One region of the Vibrio sinaloensis genome, then DNA from elsewhere that is predicted to be linked to it. Evidence: predicted binding sites of a transcription regulator. Region 1 holds the regulator's gene; each other region holds the start of a gene.
What was found. The regulator MetJ, encoded in region 1, represses methionine synthesis genes. The targets are predictions, from matches to a motif close to TTAGACNTNTANANGTCTAA.
Positions count from the first base shown of each region.

Region 2: a site for MetJ is predicted at 2,057-2,076, ahead of metH (methionine synthase). Genes of this name have one in related genera too.
Region 3: a site for MetJ is predicted at 3,304-3,323, ahead of metA (homoserine O-acetyltransferase MetA). Genes of this name have one in related genera too.

Region 1 is NZ_CP096199.1:2,763,302-2,768,572, forward strand. It holds gene MTO69_RS12615 (malic enzyme-like NAD(P)-binding protein) at 256-1,533, shown strand; gene metJ (met regulon transcriptional regulator MetJ) at 1,616-1,933, opposite strand; gene MTO69_RS12625 (O-succinylhomoserine (thiol)-lyase) at 2,149-3,315, shown strand; gene MTO69_RS12630 (bifunctional aspartate kinase/homoserine dehydrogenase II) at 3,315-5,271, shown strand, end outside.
Region 2 is NZ_CP096199.1:2,650,438-2,655,708, reverse strand. It holds gene MTO69_RS12050 (GGDEF domain-containing protein) at 1-519, opposite strand, end outside; gene MTO69_RS12045 (cation:proton antiporter) at 675-1,955, opposite strand; gene metH (methionine synthase) at 2,125-5,271, shown strand, end outside.
Region 3 is NZ_CP096199.1:1,615,484-1,620,754, forward strand. It holds gene MTO69_RS07295 (EAL domain-containing protein) at 1-2,699, opposite strand, end outside; gene MTO69_RS07300 (ATP-binding protein) at 2,830-3,216, opposite strand; gene metA (homoserine O-acetyltransferase MetA) at 3,346-4,287, shown strand; gene MTO69_RS07310 (tetratricopeptide repeat protein) at 4,480-5,145, shown strand; gene MTO69_RS07315 (hypothetical protein) at 5,142-5,271, opposite strand, start outside.

The sequences.
Region 1 (5,271 bases):
GCTTAGATATCGAATCAAGAAAAGGACGCTCAGGCGTCCTTTTTTGTTGCCTATAATCAGGTTATCTCGGCGTTATCAGTGCATTGTGTTACCAATGACGGCAAGACCTAGCGATATCTCTTGATATCTGGTCTTATCAGCCTACTTTTACTACTTTTTATTGCTTCCGCTCGCATCCTGACCTATGCAGCTTGACTTAGTTACTCTAAAATGGGTTCCCCCTTTCCTTATAACTATTAACGAGTACCCACACCTATGTCTGATGACAATCGTCAACCACTATCCCCTGAAGAACAATTTCGTCAACAAGCATTGGATTACCATGCCTACCCAACCCCAGGCAAAATTTCGGTCGAACTCACTACGCCGGCCGAGACAGCAAAAGATCTGGCTCTCGCCTACAGCCCAGGTGTAGCAGAACCTGTACGTGAAATCGCGCAAAACGTCGATAACGTTTATAAGTACACAGCAAAAGGCAACATGGTTGCGGTGATCTCTAACGGTACCGCTATTCTTGGTTTAGGTAATCTAGGCCCAATGGCATCAAAGCCTGTGATGGAAGGTAAAGCACTGCTATTTAAGCGCTTTGCAGGTCTTGATTCGATTGATATTGAAGTGAAACACCGCACTATCGAAGAGTTTGTCGATACCGTGGCAAACATTGCCGACACCTTTGGTGGTATCAACCTCGAAGATATCAAGGCACCTGACTGTTTTGAGATTGAAAAGCAGCTGATTGAGCGTTGTGATGTGCCGGTCTTCCACGACGATCAGCATGGTACCGCGATTGTCACCGCAGCAGGTATGCTCAATGCGATTGAGTTACAAGGAAAGAAACTGCAAGACGCAACTATCGTGTGTCTGGGGGCAGGTGCTGCGGCCGTCGCCTGTATGGAACTGCTGATCAAATGTGGCGCGATGCGCGAGAAAATTTACATGCTTGACCGCAAAGGCGTTATTCACACCCGTCGTGACGACCTAAATGAGTACAAGCAACTGTTTGCCAACAACACAGATAAACGTACGCTGGAAGATGTAATTGAAGGCGCTGACTTGTTCCTTGGCGTATCGGGGCCAAACCTGCTGTCTCCAGAAGCGCTGGCACTGATGGCATACAAGCCTGTGGTATTTGCTTGTTCAAACCCAGATCCAGAAATCAAGCCAGAGCTTGCTCAACAAGTTCGCCAAGACCTAATCATGGGTACTGGTCGCAGTGATTACCCAAACCAAGTCAACAATGTACTCTGTTTCCCATTCATTTTCCGCGGCGCTCTGGATGTACGCGCCAGTGAAATTAATGATGAGATGAAACTTGCCGCCGTTGAAGCGATTCGTCAACTAGCCAAAGAAGAGGTCCCGGCTGAAGTGCTCACTGCTGCGGGCATTGATAAGCTTTCTTTTGGTCCTGATTACATCATTCCTAAACCAATGGATCCGCGACTACTGCCTCGCGTGGCGAAAGCCGTGGCTCAAGCAGCAGTAGATTCTGGTGTTGCACGTATCGAAATGCCTGAAAACTACATGAGCGAGTAAGATACAAGTTGCAATAAAAACCGCTGTTTGATACAGCGGTTTTTTTTATTAGGCGCTAAGCGAAAAATTAGGTGCAAGGGTTCTATTCATCAAATGCTTCAAACTCGATGCCCATTTCGGTCATCAGTTTTTTGACTTCGGCCGGAATATCATCCGGACGATCTTTACGCAAATCTTCATCCGTCGGTAGTGGCTGTCCGGTATACGCATGCAAAAACGCTTCGCACAGCAACTCACTGTTGGTCGCATGGCGTAGGTTATTGATCTGACGACGCGTGCGCTCATCAGTTAAAACCTTTAATACTTTCAATGGAATAGAAACAGTGATCTTCTTTACTTGTTCACTTTTCTTTCCATGCTCAGCGTATGGGCTAATGTATTCGCCATTCCAGTCTGCCATTGCGCACCTTTGTAAATAATTGTGTTTTAAATTAGAAACCGCAATTTTAGCGGGATTTATGTCCACAAGCAAAGACATATAGACGTCTAGAAGTATTGACGTCCACATTTTTGACAAGTAAAGTGGTGAGATATGGAGCAGGAAGCGCTGCTTTTACCCGTTCAGGTATAGCGTATTCCCCACAAATAGTCACGATAGTTCGAAAGGAAACACCTATGAGCACCCGCAAACCAGCCACAATCGCGGTACGTACTGGTATCGAGTCAGACACTCAACATCACGCCGTTGTTCCCCCTATTTATCTCTCGACGAACTATGGTTTCCCTGCGTTTGGGGAAGTACCAAAATATGACTATACCCGCTCAGGTAATCCTAATCGTGGCTTACTAGAAACCGCCCTGTACGAGCTCGAATCAGGTAAAGGCGCGGTGGTAACCAACTGCGGAACTTCGGCACTCAACCTTTGGGTATCGGCTTTCTTGGGGCCTCAGGATTTGATTGTCGCTCCTCACGACTGTTATGGCGGCACCTACCGTCTATTCAATACGCGGGCCAATAAAGGGGACTTCAAAGTCCTATTTGTCGATCAATCCGACCCACAAGCGCTCGCCGATGCATTGAGCCAAAAGCCAAAGCTTGTTTTGCTCGAAACCCCATCCAACCCTCTAGTGCGCGTGGTGGACATTGAACAGGTCTGCCAGCAAGCGCATCAAGTTGGAGCTCTGGTGGCGGTCGACAATACCTTCTTGACGCCCGTTTTCCAAAAGCCGCTTGAGCTTGGAGCAGATTTTGTTATCCATTCGACGACTAAGTACATCAACGGCCACTCTGATGTTATTGGCGGTGTGGTGATCACCAAAACAGAGCAACATGCTGAGGAGCTTGCGTGGTGGGGCAACTGCCTGGGCGCCACGGGTACCCCTTTCGACAGCTACATGACCCTGCGTGGCATTCGCACCTTAGGCGCGAGAATGAAAGCGCACGAAGAGAGTGCCAATGCCATTTTGCACTATCTGCAAAGCGAGCCTTTGGTCGGCACCATCTATCACCCTAGCCTGCCCGAGCATCCAGGGCATGAGATTGCCAAAAAGCAACAAAGTGGCTTTGGCTCTATGTTGAGCTTTGAGTTTGCAGGCAGCTTTGAGCAATTGAAGGCGTTTGTCGGCCAACTTGAACTGTTCTCTTTGGCCGAATCTCTCGGTGGGGTGGAGAGCCTGATTTGTCATCCTGCCTCAATGACTCACCGTGCGATGGGTGACGTCGCCTTGGCAGAAGCGGGCATTTCTCAACTGTTGCTGCGTCTGTCTGTGGGTTTAGAAGACAGCGACGATCTCATTGACGATCTCAAGCAAGCCTTTGCGACAGTCAAGGAGGCGCAATAATGTCTAAGACTCCTCGCCAACTGCATAAATTTGGTGGCAGCAGCCTCGCTGACCCAGATTGCTATCAACGCGTTGCGGGCATTTTAAAACAATACTCAAACAGCGACGATCTGATTGTTGTCTCTGCCGCAGGCAAAACCACCAATAGATTGATCGCCTTCACCGAAGCGTTACATAAAGATGGCCGCCTCGCCCATGAAGAGTTGCAATCTTTACGTCAATATCAGTCTGAGCTTATCGAATCACTGATTGAGGGCGAGGCTCAGCAACAGCTGCTCGCCACACTACACGATGAGTTCAGTACGCTCGGCGAGTTGACCGCACCGCTAACTCAAGCAGACAAAGCATCGGTGTTGGGCCATGGTGAAGTGTGGTCTTCACGTTTGCTTGCCGCACTACTTAATCAAAACGGATTAGCCGCCGTCGCTCAAGACGCGCGCTCATTTTTACGCGCGGAATCGGGCACACAGCCTGAGGTAGACTTCGGTGCCTCTTACCCGCTGATTAAAGAAGCCCTGATTCAGCACGCGCATCATCGGGTGGTGATCACCGGCTTTATGGCTCGAGACACACAAGGGCATACGGTTCTGCTCGGTCGTAATGGCTCAGATTATTCCGCTACCGTTATTGGCGCACTGGCGGAAGTGAGCCGTGTGACTATCTGGAGTGACGTCGCTGGGGTATACAGTGCCGACCCAAGACTGGTCAGCGACGCTTGTTTGCTGCCGCTACTCAGACTCGATGAAGCCAGCGAGCTCGCGCGCTTGGCCGCGCCCGTACTGCATAGCCGCACTCTGCAGCCTGTGGCCCAGAGCACGATGGATCTGCACTTGCGTTGCAGCTATCAACCCGAGTCTGGTTCTACCCGTATTGAGCGCGTCTTGGCGTCAGGACGCGGAGCCAAAATTATCTCTTCTCTGGATGAGGTGCTGTTGATTCAACTCAGTTTCGCCGCAGGACACAACTTTGAGCGCCTAGAGCGCGAAGTCTTGTCTAGTCTCAAGCGAGCGCAACTTGAACCACTCACTTATGAAGCACAGCCAGACAAGCATCGAATTAACTTGGCTTACACCAGTGAAATCGTCGGCGGCGCTCTTGAGCACCTGCAAGACGTCGCCTTTGAAGCTGAGCTAAAACTCAAAGAGGGTTACTCCATGGTTGCCGCGGTCGGCGCTGGTGTCACCAAAAACCCGAATCACTGCTATGGCTTTTACCAACAACTCAAAAATGCGCCGGTCGAGTTCATTTCTGAGTCGCTGTCCGGATTAAGCCTAGTCGCGGTATTGCGTCAGACTCAGACTCACCCTCTGGTGAAAGCCATTCATAGTCAGTTATTTCAAGCGCAAAAGCGCGTCGCCATTGCCTTGTGTGGTAAAGGCAACATCGGCTCAAGTTGGTTAACGCTATTTAGCGAGCAAAAGACCGAACTCGAAAAGCGCCACGGCATGAACTTTGAGTTGGTTGCCGTCATCGATAGCCAAACCTATTGGTTCAATCCCGCAGGGATAGACCCGAACCAAGTCAGCGCTCATTTTGATGAAGAAGCGGTAAGTTACCAAGATGGTCAATGGATAGAAAAGCTCGGCGCAATCCAGGGCTATGATGATTTGGTCGTGCTCGACGTCACCGCCAGCAAAGAACTCGCAGGACGCTATTTAGAGATTGCCGAGCAAGGGATGCACCTCATTTCTGCCAATAAAGTTGCTGGCTCAGCCTCAAGCCAGTACTACCATCAAGTCCAAGATGCGTTCGCGAAAATTAATCGCCACTGGCTGTACAACGCCACGGTCGGTGCAGGTCTGCCGATTAACCATACGGTGAGAGATCTGCGTGAGAGTGGCGATGATATTACCGCTTTATCGGGTATTTTTTCTGGCACCTTATCATGGCTGTTTCAGCAGTATGACGGCAGCGTCCCTTTTGCAGAACTGGTTGACCTCGCCTGGCAGCAAGGGC
Region 2 (5,271 bases), 110 kb from region 1:
TATCCTGAACAACATAAACAAGCCATAAGCACAAAAAGGCAGCGCCATTAACAGTAGTGGAATCAAGGCATCATCTTTTTTGCCACGCATCAAAGCCCACGCACTGGCGAGGCAGGTTGTACTGACATAACTGCTCAAGACCACTACCCGGGCGTTGATAGATGGTTGGGTATAAGTGAAGTAATAAAACAGAGCAAAGCAAGCAACGAGCGCGACGCCAAGGAAATGCAATAATCGACTCGAATAGTCTCTGACATAACTGATGCCGAGTAGCAGGTAGAAAAAGCCAAGCATGATAAACATGTTAGCGACAACAATGGTGAGCCAATCAGGCGCTTGGCCTCTAAACCCGAGCAACACCGGACCCAAACCAATTAAGAACACGCCCAGAGCTAATGTTTTTAACCCTTCGATCTTTTTCTGAGTCGTTTGGTATAGAAATAAACCTACTGAATAGATGAAGGAAAAAATAATTACGGTGAAGTTGAGAGTTCTAATATCTAGGGTGAGTTCATCCATTGAGTTGCCTAGTCAGTACACAGTAGGACTATTAACGTTTGATAATCTCATAATTGTGACTGACATAAGAGGAATGGGATATTGAAAATATCTGAAAATGCCAAAAGCGTCATAACAATCGTCAAAGGTTTAGGCTTTTGGCACTTAGAGCTCGGCTATTCGCGATGGGCTTCTTCAAGTTTGGCTTTCTCAATCATCGGAGTAATACTTGAGCCTTGAACTAAGATCGAAAACACCACAACCGAATAGGTCATAACAAGAACGATTTCCTTAACATCGATGAGCTTGTCTTGTATTACCCATACGCCCGATGGGATAGATAGCGCCATTGCTAAAGCCAGCCCGCCGCGCAATCCACCCCAAGTGAGAATGTTGACTGAGTATGAGTTATAACGACGATAGCGCTTAAAGCCTAAGTAAGACAGCCACACACTAAGGTAGCGGGCGGATAACACCAGCGGTATTGAGAAGGCCATTAAGATCCAGTCTTCCTTGTGGAACTCAAATAGCAGCATCGACAACCCGATCAACAGAAACAGAACACCATTTAGAAACTCATCGACCAGTTCCCAAAAGTGGTCTAAGTGATCTTCACTCTCCTTAGAAAAACCGATAAAACGTGTCCAGTTGCCGATCATGATTCCAGAGACCACCATAGCTAATGGGCCTGATACATGGACCACATCGGCAAATGCATAACCTGCCGTAGGTATACCTATCGTCAGTAGCAGTTCCATAGAGTGGTCATCGGTTGAGCTGATCAAAAAGTGGAACAGCAGCCCAAGAGCGAAGCCGTAAACAATGCCACCGATAGCCTCCTGAATAAAGAGTAGTGTGACGCTGCCGACGGTTGGCGCTTCGGTGCCAAACGCTATAGTGAATAGGGTTACAAAGATCACTAGACCAAAGCCGTCATTGAATAAAGATTCTCCCTCGATTTGAGTAGAGATACGCTTTGGCGCATCAAGCTTTTTAACGATGGCCAACACCGCGATGGGGTCAGTGGGAGAGATGAGTGCCCCAAATAGCAAGCAGTAGACTAAATCAAACTGGATGTGAATCAGTTGGCAGAACCCGTACAGGGCAAAACCAATGAAAAAGGTTGAAAATAACGTGGCTCCTAGTGCGAGGACGGTGATCTCCCACTTTTGGTCTTTGAGGTTAGGGAGTTTAATACCTAGCCCTCCTGCAAACAGCAAAAAGCCTAGGATTCCTTTGAGCAAGAAATCTTCAAAGTTGATGCTTGCCACGGTCTTGGACGCTATCTCTGTTAAATGAAACCAATCGTTTTGACCGGCAATAAGAATGAAGAGCGACAACATCATAGCGCCAGCGGTAATTGCAATAGTGGTTTGCATTTTGCCTATCTTGCTGTTTACAAATGCTATCAACATTGCCGCAGCAGATAAAAAACAGAGTGTATAGTAGACCGACATTGGAATCTCATAATGTAACAAATTGTGAATGAAGATTTTCGGATCACCATGTTCAAATAGCAAACACTTTTTTGTGATAAATAAGTCATTACTTAGATCGTTTAGACGTCTAGACTCCTCTTTAAACTGTGATAGGATGGAATGATAGTAAAAGGAATGAGGCTGTACCGTGGGAAGTAATGTAAGGCAACAGATTGAAGCTCAACTAAAACAACGTATCTTGTTGATCGATGGTGGTATGGGAACCATGATCCAAGATTACAAACTGGAAGAGCAAGACTATCGAGGTGAACGCTTTGCTGATTGGCATTGTGATTTAAAGGGTAATAACGATCTATTGGTCTTATCTCAGCCTACGCTGATTAAAGATATTCACACTGCCTACCTTGAAGCGGGTGCGGATATACTCGAAACCAATACCTTTAATGCGACAACTATCGCTATGGCTGACTATGAGATGGAAAGCCTGAGTGAAGAGATTAACTTTGCCGCAGCCAAACTAGCTCGTGAAGCTGCAGATGAATGGACAGCCAAAACGCCCGACAAACCGCGCTATGTCGCTGGGGTGCTAGGCCCGACTAACCGCACATGCTCTATCTCTCCTGATGTTAATGATCCTGGCTACCGTAATGTCAGCTTTGATGAGTTAGTTACCGCTTACTCAGAATCAACTCGCGCCCTGATTAAAGGCGGTAGCGACTTGATCTTGATTGAAACCATTTTTGATACCCTCAACGCCAAAGCTTGTGCCTTTGCTGTCGACTCAGTTTTCGAAGAGTTGGGTTTGTCGCTGCCGGTGATGATCTCGGGCACTATCACTGATGCCTCTGGACGCACACTATCGGGGCAAACGACGGAAGCATTTTATAATTCCTTACGCCATGTTAAACCGATCTCGTTCGGCCTTAACTGTGCCCTCGGGCCTGACGAACTGCGTCCGTACGTGGAAGAGCTCTCGCGTATCTCCGAAACCTATGTTTCAGCGCACCCCAATGCAGGACTGCCAAACGCTTTTGGTGAATACGACCTCTCTGCTGAGGACATGGCAGTTCATGTTAAAGAGTGGGCGCAGAGCGGATTTTTGAACCTTATCGGTGGCTGTTGTGGTACTACGCCGGAGCATATCCGCCAAATGGCTGCCGCAGTAGAAGGCGTAGCTCCTCGCACGTTACCTGACTTGACCGTGGCTTGTCGTCTGTCTGGCCTAGAACCGCTTACAATTGAAAAAGAGACATTGTTTGTCAACGTTGGTGAGCGTACCAATGTCACTGGCTCTGCACGCTTTAAGCGTCTTATCAAAGAAGAACTCTATGATGAAGCGCTCGACGTTGCCCGCCAGCAAGTAGAGAATGGCGCGCAGATCATCGATATCAATATGGATGAAGGGATGCTCGATGCCGAAGCTTGCATGGTGCGATTCCTGAATCTCTGTGCTTCAGAGCCAGAAATTTCCAAAGTGCCGATCATGGTCGATTCCTCCAAATGGGAAGTGATCGAAGCGGGCCTTAAGTGCATTCAAGGCAAAGGTATCGTCAACTCTATTTCGCTCAAAGAGGGCAAAGCGAAGTTTATTGAGCAAGCAAAACTGATTCGACGCTATGGTGCGGCAGTGATTGTGATGGCATTTGACGAAGTTGGACAAGCAGAAACGCGAGCGCGCAAGCTAGAGATCTGTACCAACGCTTATCGTATCTTGGTCGATGAAGTCGGTTTCCCACCTGAAGATATTATCTTTGACCCCAACATCTTTGCTGTGGCGACGGGCATCGAGGAGCACAATAATTACGCTGTTGATTTCATTGAAGCGGTCGCTGATATTAAACGTGATTTACCTCATGCCATGATCTCTGGCGGCGTGTCGAACGTGTCGTTCTCATTCCGTGGCAACAACTATGTTCGCGAAGCCATCCATGCCGTGTTCCTTTATCACTGTTTCAAAAATGGTATGGACATGGGTATCGTTAATGCCGGTCAGCTGGAAATATACGATAACGTGCCAGAGAAGCTGCGTGAAGCCGTCGAAGACGTGGTATTGAACCGTCGCAGTGACGCAACGGAGCGCCTTTTAGATATCGCGGGTGAATATGCAGAAAAAGGCGTGGGTAAAGAAGACGATGCGAGTGCGCTGGAGTGGCGTGCTTGGCCGGTAGAAAAAAGGCTAGAGTATGCCCTAGTGAAAGGCATCACCGAGTTTATCGTTGAAGATACCGAAGAGGCGCGCGTTCAAGCCGCAAAACCGTTGGAGGTGATCGAAGGGCCGTTGATGGATGGCATGAATGTCGTCGGAGACCTATTTGGCGAAGGCAAGATGTTCCTACCACAGGTAGTAAAATCTGCTCGGGTGATGAAGCAAGCGGTGGCGCATCTAGAACCGTTTATCAATGCTGAAAAGCAAGCAGGCTCCACCAATGGTAAAATCTTGTTAGCGACAGTGAAGGGCGATGTCCACGACATTGGTAAGAATATTGTTGGCGTCGTATTGCAGTGCAATAATTATGAAATTATCGACCTCGGTGTCATGGTGCCGTGTGAAAAAATCCTTAAGGTCGCTAAGGAAGAGAAGGTCGATATCATAGGCTTGTCTGGTCTCATCACGCCATCACTTGACGAGATGGTGCACGTTGCTAAAGAGATGCAGCGTTTAGATTTCGATTTGCCGCTGTTGATAGGCGGTGCCACCACCTCGAAAGCGCATACAGCGGTGAAGATTGAACAAAATTATCAGCATCCAGTGGTGTACGTAAATAATGCTTCCCGCGCTGTGGGGGTTTGTTCCGCACTGCTTTCTGAAACGCAAAAACCTGCCTTTGTTGAAAAACTGCAAGCTGATTATGACGTCGTTCGTGACCAGCACGCACGTAAACGACCGCGCACTAAGCCGGTTACTTTAGAGCAGGCGCGTGCCAATAAAGTGGCGATTGATTGGGAAAACTACACGCCTCCGGCGCCTGCCAAGCCCGGTGTGCATGTGTTTGACGATTTTGATGTCGCCACACTGCGTAATTATATCGACTGGACCCCTTTCTTTATGACCTGGTCTCTAGTGGGCAAGTATCCGGCGATACTTGAACATGAGGAAGTGGGAGAAGAGGCGCAGCGTCTATTCAAAGATGCCAACGATTTGCTTGATCGAGTGGAGCAAGAAGGGTTACTTAAAGCGCGTGGCATGTGTGCATTTTTCCCAGCAGCCAGCGTGGGTGATGATATCGAAGTGTATACCGACGAGTCACGCACAGAGGTGGCTCATGTGTTACATAATCTTCGTCAGCAAACAGAGAAGCCAAAAGGTTTCAACTACTGTTTATCTGACTATATA
Region 3 (5,271 bases), 1.1 Mb from region 1:
ATCGCCAATATATCACCGGCTGGCATGGGTTTATAAAAGTAGTAACCCTGGATCTCCTCAATGTTCCAATTGCGCAATTTACGTAGTTGCGACGCGCTTTCCACGCCTTCAGCGACGGTAGTTAACCCAAGCTCTTGTGCCATATTGGCGATATGACGCACCAAACTTTTCGCCCGATCATTAGTATCTAACTGATCAATGTAGGATTTATCCAGTTTAACGATATCTAACGGGTAGCTACACAAGGTGGTAAACGATGAATAGCCGGTACCAAAATCATCAAGCGCAAACAACACGCCTTGCGCTTTGATCTCATCCATTAATGCCACAACTTCGCTCTCTGGCCCCATTAAGATACTTTCAGTCAGCTCGATAACAAGCTGGCCAGCACCAATCTGGTATCGATCGATCAAATCTTCCAGATAAGCACTAAGCAAAGAGTGGTAGAAATGCGGGGCGCTCAAATTGACATGCACCGAGAACGGTTTCCCGCCGTTTTGCGCCTGAATTTGATTAACCTGTTGAATAAACTCACAAGCTTGGCGAAGGATTTGCTCGCCTAACTCAATCACTAAATCGGCCTGTTCGGCCAAAGGAACAAAAATAGCGGGAGATACAAAACCCAACTTAGGATGTTGCCAGCGAGCGAGAGCCTCAAAACCGGTGATTTGGCCACTCTTGCTGTCGACTATCGGTTGATAGTAAGGATAGATTTCACCACTATGAATGGCACCCGCAATATCGCGCTTAATCGCGGCAGCAGTCTGAGAGCGCTCAAACATATCTTGAGTCACACGCTGAATCGACACCGAGCCCTTCTCACCCTTGTGATTTTGCACCGCGTAACTGGCCGCCTGCAACAAATGGTTAAAGTCGTAATCGCTCAGCTCAGGTGGCACAACACTCACATGACAGCGCAGATCCACTTCCACCCCATTCACCTGCTGCTTCTCTGACAGCTCTTCATGCAACCTCATCGCTCCCCACAGCGCCTCATCAAACTGACGGTGAGTCGCTACCAAGGCGACAAACTCATCGGCACTGAGGCGACCAACACGAAAACGGGCCAGTTTGCTCTTGATTAGTGCTGCGACATACTTTACCGCTTCGTCATACTTCTCATGACCATAAACATCGGCAATCACATTAAGGTTGGGAATCGAGAAATAGATAAATGACAGCTCTTTCGCTTCCAGCTCTCGAAATTGCTCAATAATCGCCTTTCGATTCCATAGGCCAGACAACGCGTCTCGCTCAACCAAATCTTCAATCAGTTTGGCCTGCTGCTTCTTCTCGCGCACATCACTGATGGAGAGCATCACCGCATCTTCTCCCTGATAGGTGATGCGGCTCACTTCAATATGACAGTCAACTTCCACCCCTTGGCTGGTCAGCATCTGCGCTTCAAATTGCGTCTCACCCTTGGCAAACTGGCGATACATCACATCAATTTGGCACTCTGGTTGGTCTGTCTCTGCGCAAAGCAAATCCAGCGGTTGATGCAGCAACTGCTCCCGTTGATATTCGAGCAGAGAAAGCGCAGTTTGGTTGATATCGATAATCGCCCGCTCGCGAATCAGAATCATAGCAATGCTCTTACTTTGGTACAGGGCGTCAAACTTGTGCTGCGCATCTTGCAAACGCGCGTGAGCCTGCGTGGTGTTGGTAGCCAGCGCTTGTACTAAGTTTGATAAGCGCTCTAACTCATCTTTACTCGGTTTATCAAAGCCATCGAGCTTGTATGCCTCAAACAAGGCACTGAGGTCGCGCTGTAAATCGGAGAATCGGTGCGCAACACGACGGCGGAAGGTTAAAAAGGTGATCAGAGAAATAGCGACAGTCACGACGGCGAGGGCCGCCAGCAGATAGTAGAAAATGACATTGCCTTTATTAAAATAGGCTCGGCTGATCGTGGTTTTGATGGTCGCCACGGGAGAGCCTGACAATCCCACAACATTGACCCATTCCGTCATCGTATCGCGCTGTTTTTTTATCTCACGATGGGGAAGAGTTGGTGTCTGGTGTGTGTGTTCTACAACAGGAGCGATCTCATTCTCTGCGATCAGAATCGATTGAAAATCACCGGGAAAACGTTGCGATAGATTTTGTCCCCAGATCAACCAACCCGATGAGCCAGACTCACCTTCGCTGTCTCGCACCGGCGTTAAGCTGATATTCCAGATCTCGTCTTCCACCAATATAAGCCCACTTTTAGCAGCGCGCGCCGCATCTAATACACCATTCATTAAGTTGATGTGGCGCATTACTTGAGGGTGGGTTGCGACCCACTGTGCCAAGTGTTCAAAATGGGTATGATTGTCGTCTGCGACACTGGCCACCATTTGCCCTTTCAAATCACTGATCACCATCAGGTCGAGGCCAAGGGCATCGAGTCCGTCTTGAGACAAATTGCGTTCAATAAAGCCGTTGATATCGGCCCCGAGAAGCAGTTGATGTGTTTCATCCCAGTAAGCCCAGTCATAGGAGCGCCCCTCAATATCGCTGCTAAGCCCAACAATCACGCTGTGAGCTTGGTTACTGGCTTGTTGGAGCTCGCTATTTTCTAGATCATCAATTGCGAGGATAAAGAAATAACGGGTGATCAGGAGGCAGCTTAGGGTGACCCCCATTAATCCAAGGATAAAATAGAGCGCGGTCTTGGTTTGCAGGGTTGGGTTGAACAGTCGAAACGGATTCATTCAAAGCGGAACAGTATGATTAGATTAGTGAATACTATAACAGCAAATCACAATATACGTTGATATTGATCCTAATTTTAGATGTATCAATAGTGCAGAGTTGCGCGATAACCCGATCTTGTCCAGAAATTTAATCACTCTCCCATGTTTGCCATCGACGTTTCATTTTGTCGATGGTTTCGGGCTCGACATCGTGAATCGTACCAAAATCGTCATGACACTCTATGACTTCAAACTCGGCCTGGTAGCGTTTCGCCATCTTAAAGTAAGGCGCAATTTCCCAGCGACGTACAAAGGTGTTCGAGACCACAACATCTTTTCCCTGTTGTAAGCAGCGTCGAGTTTGATCTTGGCACCATTGGTGCGCCTGTGTCAGTTTGCTGGGCTCAAAGTAGTACTCTCCCGCTTGATTAACGAAAAACATATCGGCTTCGAGGTGTACCGCGTCAAGAGTCTTAGCCAATGTGCTTTTACCTGATCCAGGCAAGCCACGGATTATTGTCAGTTTTAATCTCATAAACAGTCATCATGCTCACTAGAGCGAGAATGTTATTACAAGTTGAGGATAAAATGCTATCGACATATCGATAAGCTTGGGTTAAGTTTAGAAGTATAGACGTCCATAATTACGCTTAGGGAGTAAGCTGTGCCGATCAAGATCCCCGATCAATTACCTGCATCTGATGTGCTACGCACTGAGAATATTTTTGTCATGTCTGAGTCTCGCGCTTCGACACAGGAAATTCGTCCGCTCAAAGTGCTGATTCTCAACCTCATGCCCAAGAAAATTGAAACGGAAACACAGTTTTTGCGCCTGCTGTCCAACAGCCCGCTTCAAGTTGACATTGAGTTGTTGCGCATTGATGACCGCCCAAGCAAGAACACTCCGACCGAACACCTCGACAATTTCTATCGCCAATTTGAAATGGTCAAAGGTCGCAATTTCGATGGTTTGATCATTACCGGAGCGCCGCTGGGCCTGGTACAATTTGAAGATGTGATCTATTGGGAGCATCTACAAACCATTATGAGTTGGGCCAAAGATCACGTGACATCGACCCTCTATGTATGTTGGGCCGCTCAAGCGGGGCTGAAGTTACTGTACGACCTACCCAAACGTACGCGTAAAGAAAAGCTCTCTGGCGTATATAATCATCAAATCCACCAGCCTTTCCACCCGATTTTGCGCGGGTTTGACGATACCTTCTTGGCACCACACTCACGCTATGCAGACTTCTCTCCAGAATATCTTGCGGAACATACCGATTTGGATATTCTCGCGACCTCGGATGTGGCCGGTGTGTATTTGGCATCGACCAAAGATAAGCGCAATGTCTTCGTGACCGGTCATCCTGAATACGACTCGCACACTCTGCATAACGAATATATTCGCGACTTGGGTGAAGGCATGGAGCCAGCAATTCCGGTGAACTACTACCCGAATAACAACCCAGACAACAAACCGGTGGCCAGTTGGCGCAGTCATGGCCATTTGCTGTTCGCCAATTGGCTCAACTATTGTGTTTACCAGCAAACCCCATACGATCTTGACCACTTCAGTGAAGCCAACTTCACCAAAGATGACTAAGCAACAAAAAAAGCAGCGACATCGCTGCTTTTTTTGTTTTTACTGTTTCGTGAACAAAGAGACAGGTTGACGTGAAAAGTTTGTTGTCTTAGTGGTAGCGTTCAGATCACATCGCGTATTTCGCCGCTGCTAAGCTGGGGTTCGGACTGCAAACCGGCGTAATTTAACGGTTTTCGCTACTCGTTGATAAATATGGCTATTGTTCGACTTTTTCTGTTACTGCTTGTCACAGCCTGTGCCCCACTCTCACAACACCCCACCAATAGAACAGATAAGCAGTCTCAAGCTGACGCTCGAATTACACTCGGAATGGAGTATCTGCAACTTGGCCAACTCGATAGAGCCGGTCAAAACTTTGAAGCCGCGCTCGCTCATGCTCCAAACTACTATCGCGCACAACTGGCCCAAGCCATCTATTTGCAACACGCTGGGCTCGCCGATCTTGCCGGGCAACGCTATCAAACACTGCTCGAGCAACATAGTAGGCAACCTGAAGTGCTGCTCAGCTATGCAACGTTTCTGTGTCAGCAGCAACAGTTTCAGCAAGCACACGCTTGGTTTGAAAAATCGCTTCGTCATGCCCTAGCATCGCAGCGCGTTGCCAATTATCAAAACGCCGCCTTATGCGCCATCAAGGCAGAGAATCACCAGCAGGCAGGCACTTATCTCGTCCACGCACTCGAGTATCAACCCAATCGACTCGACCTTCGCCTTCATTTGGCTCAAGTCGCGATTAACACCGGAGACACAGAGCAAGCTGCAGCGCAGTTGACCATAGTAGAGTCGCACCATGGTGCAAGTCAGGCGACACAAGCCTTATGGCAAGAAATCCATTCGCTGGAAAGAGCAGACCGCTAGCGCCGCTTCGAGTGGTGAGTGTTTCTGCGGCGTTTCACTCGAGAGACACGTTGAATACGTTGATACTCCCGATAAAGGATATAGATAAATCCGCCAAGGCCAAGCAGCAGTAGAACAGCGAACAGC